2 regions of the Streptomyces sp. NPDC001822 genome follow, and region 2 is predicted to be linked to the other one. Evidence: riboswitches for the same ligand, from Rfam matches in the RefSeq annotation. Region 2 holds a riboswitch; the other holds the start of a gene.
What was found. A riboswitch is a leader RNA that binds a small molecule or an ion and turns the genes downstream of it on or off. The one in region 2 is predicted to bind glycine.

Region 1: it holds a riboswitch for glycine, as region 2 does, so the genes downstream of both, gcvP (aminomethyl-transferring glycine dehydrogenase) here and gcvT (glycine cleavage system aminomethyltransferase GcvT) in region 2, are expected to answer to the same signal.

The regions. Positions count from the first base shown of each region.
Region 1 is NZ_JBIATW010000022.1:9,049-12,448, forward strand. It holds gene ACFYY2_RS32725 (DNA polymerase IV) at 1-1,101, shown strand, start outside; gene ACFYY2_RS32730 (PRC-barrel domain-containing protein) at 1,014-1,394, opposite strand; glycine riboswitch at 1,529-1,624, shown strand; gene gcvP (aminomethyl-transferring glycine dehydrogenase) at 1,817-3,400, shown strand, end outside.
Region 2 is NZ_JBIATW010000007.1:386,792-390,191, reverse strand. It holds gene ACFYY2_RS19455 (enhanced serine sensitivity protein SseB) at 1-149, opposite strand, end outside; gene ACFYY2_RS19450 (AAA family ATPase) at 342-1,031, opposite strand; glycine riboswitch at 1,216-1,313, shown strand; gene gcvT (glycine cleavage system aminomethyltransferase GcvT) at 1,480-2,607, shown strand; gene gcvH (glycine cleavage system protein GcvH) at 2,700-3,077, shown strand; gene glyA (serine hydroxymethyltransferase) at 3,097-3,400, shown strand, end outside.

The sequences.
Region 1 (3,400 bases), on a different contig from region 2:
TCCGCTTCGGCCCGGGCCCTCGGCGTGGAGCTGCGCACGGTCATCAGGGCGGTCACCGGACTCAGCGGATCAGTCGGCCTGGCCGGGTCCAAGATGCTGGCCAAGATCGCCTCGGAGGAGGCGAAGCCCGACGGACTGATGCTGATCGAGCCGGGCACCGAGCGCGGGCTCCTCGCGCCGAAGCCGGTGCGGATCCTCCCCGGCGTGGGGCCCGCCACCGCCGACCATCTCCGGCGTGCCGGGATGACGGTCGTCGAGGACCTCGCGGAAGCCGGTGAGGCGGAGCTCGTGCGCCTGCTGGGCAAGGCCCACGGGGTCGCCCTCCACCGCATGGCCCAGGGCTTCGACGACCGGCCCGTCGTCGCCGAGCGCGACGCGAAGTCCGTGTCGGTCGAGGACACCTTCGACGTCGACCTGCACGACCGTGTGCGGGTCAGGACCGAGGTGGAGCGTCTGGCGGACCGCTGTGTGCAGCGGCTGCGCGGTGCCGGGCGGTCCGGACGGACCGTCGTGCTCAAGGTGCGCCGCTACGACTTCTCGACGCTCACCAGATCCGAGACCCTGCGTGGCCCCACCGACGACCCAGGGGTGGTCCGGGAGGCCGCGGCGAGGCTCCTGGAGGCCGTGGACACCACCGGCGGCGTACGGCTGCTCGGGGTCGGTGTCACGGGGCTCGCGGACTTCACGCAGGAGGATCTGTTCGCCCAGGCCGCGGAGGCGGAGCAGGCCGAGGTGTCCGCCGCGGCCGACACCGTCACCGCCGACCCGGTCGTCACGACCGAGGACGCGGCCCCGGACGGCGCCGCGTCACTCGCCGCCCGCCGCTGGCCCGCCGGGCACGACGTGCGCCACGAGGCGCACGGACACGGTTGGGTGCAGGGCAGCGGCGTCGGCCGGGTCACCGTGCGGTTCGAGGAACCGTGGACGGCGCCGGGTAGGGTGCGCACGTTCCGCGTCGACGACCCGGAGCTGCGGCCGGCCGATCCGCTTCCCCTGGTGAGGGACCCGGTGGACTACTCCTCCTGGCCGGCCAGCTTCCCGAAGTCCTTGTCGGGCGCGGACGGGGCGGACGGGGACGGCGGGGCGGCGTCGAGCCCGTAGTGGCGGTAGAGCTGCAGTTCCTGCTCGGGGGAGAGATGGCGGCCCACCCCGAAGTCCGGAGCGTCCTTGATCAGCGCCCGGTCGAAGGGGATCACGAGAGTCCCGTCGACGAATTCGCTCGGCTCCAGCGGGACGAACGCGTCCCGGGTGAACAGGCCGGTGCGGACCGCGGCCCACTCGGGTACACCCGTCGCGTCGTCGAGATAGACCTCGTCCACGGTTCCGATCTTGGCCCCCAGGCGGTCGAAGGCCTTGCGGCCGATCAGGCTGCGCGGATCGATGTCGGTCTGCACGGTGCCTCCCACTGCTCGCAACTGCGTCGGGGTGGTCGCGACTGCTCCACAGGCACTACACAAGGCCAGATCCGTGGCATCGGCCACTCGAGACGGGCATCGCCCGGCCCGCTGGTAGGCTGGAACACGGCTGCTGACCCCGCGCGGGAGAGTCCTTCGGAGCGATCCGGAGGCGCCGAAGGAGCAACTCCTCCCCGGAATCTCTCAGGCCCCCGTACCGCACGGATGAGGCCACTCTGGAAAGCAGGACGGAATCCGTACGGCACGCGCCGGGACGGGCACCGCCCTCACCGACGGTGAAAGCCGGTGTGCCGCAGGCGCGCCGGTGAAGCTCTCAGGTCGAGATGACAGAGGGGGAGGCCGTTCGGGCAGCCACGCCGTGGCGCCCCTCGCAGGTCGTGACAGACCAGGAGGCCTCCATCATGACCCCCCGTCGCACTCCGCTCTCCCAGCTGGAGCAGGGCATCCCCTTCGAGCAGCGTCACATCGGGCCCGATGCCGAGGCTCAGGCGAAGATGCTGGCCCAGGTCGGCTACGGCTCCCTCGACGAGCTCACCGCCGCCGCCGTGCCCGACGTGATCCGGAGCGCCGAGGCCCTGGATCTTCCCTCGGCGCGCACCGAGGCCGAGGTCCTGGCCGAGCTGCGGAGCCTCGCGGACCGTAACCAGGTGCTCACCCCGATGATCGGGCTCGGCTACTACGGCACGTTCACCCCGCCGGTCATCCTGCGGAACGTCATGGAGAACCCCGCCTGGTACACGGCGTACACGCCGTACCAGCCCGAGATCTCCCAGGGCCGGCTGGAGGCCCTGCTGAACTTCCAGACGATGGTCGCCGACCTCACCGGGCTGCCGACCTCGGGTGCATCGCTCCTGGACGAGGGCACGGCCGCCGCGGAGGCCATGGCCCTCGCGCGGCGTGTCGGCAAGGTGAAGGACGGTGTCTTCCTGGTCGACGCCGACACCCTGCCGCAGACCGTCGCCGTGATCGAGACCCGCGCCGAGCCGACCGGCGTCGAGGTGGTCGTCGCCGACCTCTCGGCCGGCATCCCCGCCGAGATCGCCGAGCGGGGCGTGTTCGGCGTGCTGCTCCAGTACCCGGGCGCGTCCGGAGCGGTGCGGGACATCAAGCCCGTCATCGACCAGGCGCACGAGCTCGGGGCGATCGTCTCCGTCGCCGCGGACCTTCTGGCGCTGACCCTGCTGACGTCACCCGGCGAGCTGGGCGCGGACATCGCGGTGGGCACCACCCAGCGCTTCGGCGTCCCCATGGGCTTCGGCGGACCGCACGCGGGCTTCATGGCCGTCCGCGAGAAGTTCGCCCGCAGCCTGCCGGGCCGCCTCGTCGGCGTCTCCGTCGACGCGGACGGCAACAAGGCCTACCGCCTGGCCCTGCAGACCCGCGAGCAGCACATCCGCCGCGAGAAGGCCACCAGCAACATCTGCACCGCCCAGGTGCTGCTCGCGGTCATGGCCGGCATGTACGCCGTCTACCACGGGCCGGACGGTCTGCGCACGATCGCGCGGCGCACGCACCGCTTCGCCGCCATCCTGGCCGGCGGACTGCGTGCCTCCGGGATCGACGTCGTGCACGACGCCTACTTCGACACCCTCACCGTCCGCGTCCCCGGCGCGGCGGCCGACGTCGTCGCCGCCGCGCGCGGCCGTGGCGTGAACCTGCGCCTCGTCGACGCCGACCACGTCTCCGTCGCCTGCGACGAGACCACCACCCGGAGCGCGCTCTCCGCGGTCTGGGCCGCCTTCGGGGCGGAGGGGGACATCGAGGCGCTGGACGCCTCGGCCCCCGACGCGCTCCCCGAGTCCCGGCTGCGCACCGACGCCGTCCTCACCCACCCGGTCTTCCACCAGCACCGCTCCGAGACGGCGATGCTGCGCTACCTGCGCAAGCTCGCCGACCGCGACTACGCGCTCGACCGCGGCATGATCCCGCTGGGCTCCTGCACCATGAAGCTCAACGCGACCGCCGAGATGGAGTCGATCACCTGG
Region 2 (3,400 bases):
AGGGGCACCCAGACGTGGCTGCGGCCGAGCACCTCGACCAGCCGGCCGCCGGCTCCGGGTATGCCGATGGAGGCGCCGAGCACTTCTTCGAGCTCGTTGGCCGGCCATCCGTTCGTCTGAGGGGGCGCGGCCTGGGCCGGAATGTCCACGGTGTCTGTGTCCCTTTCTCGCCATGCTGTGCGGCAGAAACCTTAGACCGGGTCGAGCCCCTGTCGCAGGGCCGCGGGCGGAAGCGGTGCCAGGCCCCGGCGGGTCGTCCGTATTCCGGACGGCCCGCCGGAGTCCGGCGGACTGTGCGTATGCGAACGGTGACACCCCGGTCGGGCGCCGCCGCCGGGCGGCTACCGCTGCGGAGGCCCGGCCTCCGGGAAGGAGATGCGGGCGACGGCCCCCGCCGACTCCCGGTCGAGGAGCACCGCCGAGGCGCAACCCGGTGGCAGCACCCCGCTCTCGGTGTCACGCAGCAGCCGGCCCACGGCGCGCCGGTGCCGGGCGAAGGCGTATCCGGAGACGCCGCGCCCGCGTTCCCGCTGTCCCTGCCGCGCCACCCCGGGGGCGACGTCGAGCAGCACGAGGTGGAGCCGGCGGCCCCGGCGCCGGGCCTCACGCGCCAGCCAGCGGCGCACCCAGGCCTGTGTGCCGCAGTCGTGCACGACCACGGACGCGCCCGAGCGGAGGGTCCGCCACAGCCCGGCGTAGTGCGCGGCGCGCACCAGGGGGCGGTAGAGCGCGTACGGGAGTAATCCGGGCATGGCCTCGGCCCAGCGGTCCCTGGTGTCCTGGGAGTCGATCGCGTGTTCCTCGACCGCCCGCCGGATCAGCGTCGACTTACCGCTGCCGGGCAGCCCGGAGACCACCACCACGTCCCCCGCGGCGAAGTCCAGGCCGCGCGGGCCCCGCCCCTCGGCGTCCCGCAGATCCCGCACCACAGGCGCCGGTCCGCCCGTCAGCTCCCTGGCCGGCGCGCCCGGCTGCTGGGGCATGACCTCGTGCGTGACCCCCGCGGTCGTCGCGTAGCGCTGCAACCTCATCGCCGTCCCCCTGCCGATTCACCCACTGACCTGCCCAAGAAGTGTAAAGAAAAGGTAATGCGGCACAACCGGTCCGGACCGCACGTGTCGCGGGCGTCCCGCTCCGGACACCCGCACGGACCTGGACGCCCCACTCTCTCCCAATGCGTGCGATGATGACCCCGCCAATTGCATACCGGCCGTTTGAATCCGCGCGGGAGAGTCCCGGACACCGTGTGCGCCGGGCGCCGAAGGAGCAAGTTCCTCCCTTGAATCTCTCAGGCCCCGTACCGCGTGGATGAGGCAGATCTGAAAAGCGGGCCGCCGTGCGGCCCCACCCAAGGTGCAAGCCGAACCCGAAGGGCGCGACCCTTCTGGACCCCTTCGGGGGGTCTCGGCGAACCTCTCAGGTTCCGATGACAGATGGGGAGGGATCAACCCTCTGTCGTCATGCCCTGGAGCCATGTCCATGAGCACTGCCCCGAGCGCCGCCCCCCGACTCACCGCCCTCGACGCCCTGCACCGGTCGCTGGGCGCCACCATGACCGACTTCGCGGGCTGGGACATGCCGCTGCGGTACGCCAGTGAGCGCGACGAGCACAACGCCGTACGCACCCGGGCGGGCCTGTTCGACCTGTCGCACATGGGCGAGATCACCGTCACGGGCCCGCAGGCCTCGGCGTTCCTGGCCTACGCGCTGGTCGGCAACATCGCCACCGTCGGCGTGGGCCGGGCCCGCTACACCATGATCGTCGCGGCGGACGGCGGGATCCTGGACGACCTGATCGTCTACCGCCTGGCCGACACCGAGTTCATGGTCGTCGCCAACGCGGGCAACGCCCAGCTGGTCCTGGACACCCTCACCGAGCGCGCGGCCGGCTTCGAGACCGAGGTGCGGGACGACCGCGAGGCGTACGCCCTGCTCGCCGTACAGGGGCCCGACTCCCCCGCCGTACTGAAGTCGGTCACGGACGCCGACCTGGACGGACTGAAGTACTACGCGGGCCTCCCGGGCACGGTCGCCGGGGTCCCGGCGCTCATCGCCCGTACCGGTTACACGGGCGAGGACGGCTTCGAGCTGTTCGTCGCGCCCGAGCACGCCGAGCGGCTGTGGACCGCCCTCACCGAGGCCGGCGCGCCGTACGGCCTGATCCCCTGCGGGCTCTCCTGCCGCGACACGCTCCGCCTGGAGGCGGGCATGCCGCTGTACGGGCACGAGCTCACCACCGCGCTGACCCCCTTCGACGCGGGCCTCGGCCGGGTCGTGAAGTTCGAGAAGGAGGGCGACTTCGTCGGCCGCGAGGCGCTGTCCGCCGCCGCGGCCCGCGCGGAGGCCGCCCCGCCCCGCAAGCTCGTGGGCCTGGTCGCCGAGGGCCGCCGGGTGCCCCGCGCGGGCTTCCCCGTCGTGGCCGGCGGGGAGGTCGTCGGCGAGGTCACGTCCGGTGCGCCGTCGCCCACCCTGGGCAAGCCGATCGCCATGGCCTACGTGGACGCGGCGTACGCCGAACCCGGCACCGCGGGTGTCGGTGTCGACATCCGGGGCACGCACGAGCCGTACGAGGTCGTGGCACTGCCGTTCTACAAGCGCCGCAAGTGACAGGGCCGCGCAGCACCACGTGACGCATTCGTGTCTCACACCGTAAGACCACCGTTCATCAGCACTCCCCCGCGTACAGGAGAATTCAGGTCATGAGCAACCCCCAGCAGCTGCGGTACAGCAAGGAGCACGAGTGGCTGTCGGCCGTCGAGGACGGCGTCGCCACGGTCGGTATCACCGAGCACGCGGCCAACGCCCTCGGTGACGTCGTCTTCGCCCAGCTCCCGGAGGTCGGCGACACGGTGACCGCGGGCGAGACCTGCGGTGAGCTGGAGTCGACCAAGTCGGTCAGCGACCTGTACTCGCCCGTGACCGGCGAGGTCACCGCGGCCAACCAGGAGGTCGTGGACGACCCGTCGCTGGTGAACTCCGCCCCCTTCGAGGGCGGCTGGCTGTTCAAGGTGCGCGTCGCGGAGGAGCCGAACGACCTTCTCTCCGCCGACGAGTACACCGCGTTCTCCGGCAACTGAGACCCCAAGGGACCCACTGATGTCGCTTCTGAACTCCTCCCTCCACGAGCTGGACCCGGACGTCGCCGCCGCCGTCGACGCCGAGCTCCACCGTCAGCAGTCCACCCTCGAGATGATCGCCTCGGAGAACTTCGCTCCGGTCGCCGTCATGGAGGCGCAGGGCTCGGTCCTCACCAACAAGTACGCCGAGGGCTATCCCGGACGCCGCTACTACGGTGGCTGCGAGCACGTCGACGTGGTCGAGCAGATCGCGATCGACCGCATCAAGGCGCTCTTCGGCGCCGAGGCCGCGAACGTCCAGCCGCACTCGGGTGCGCAGGCCA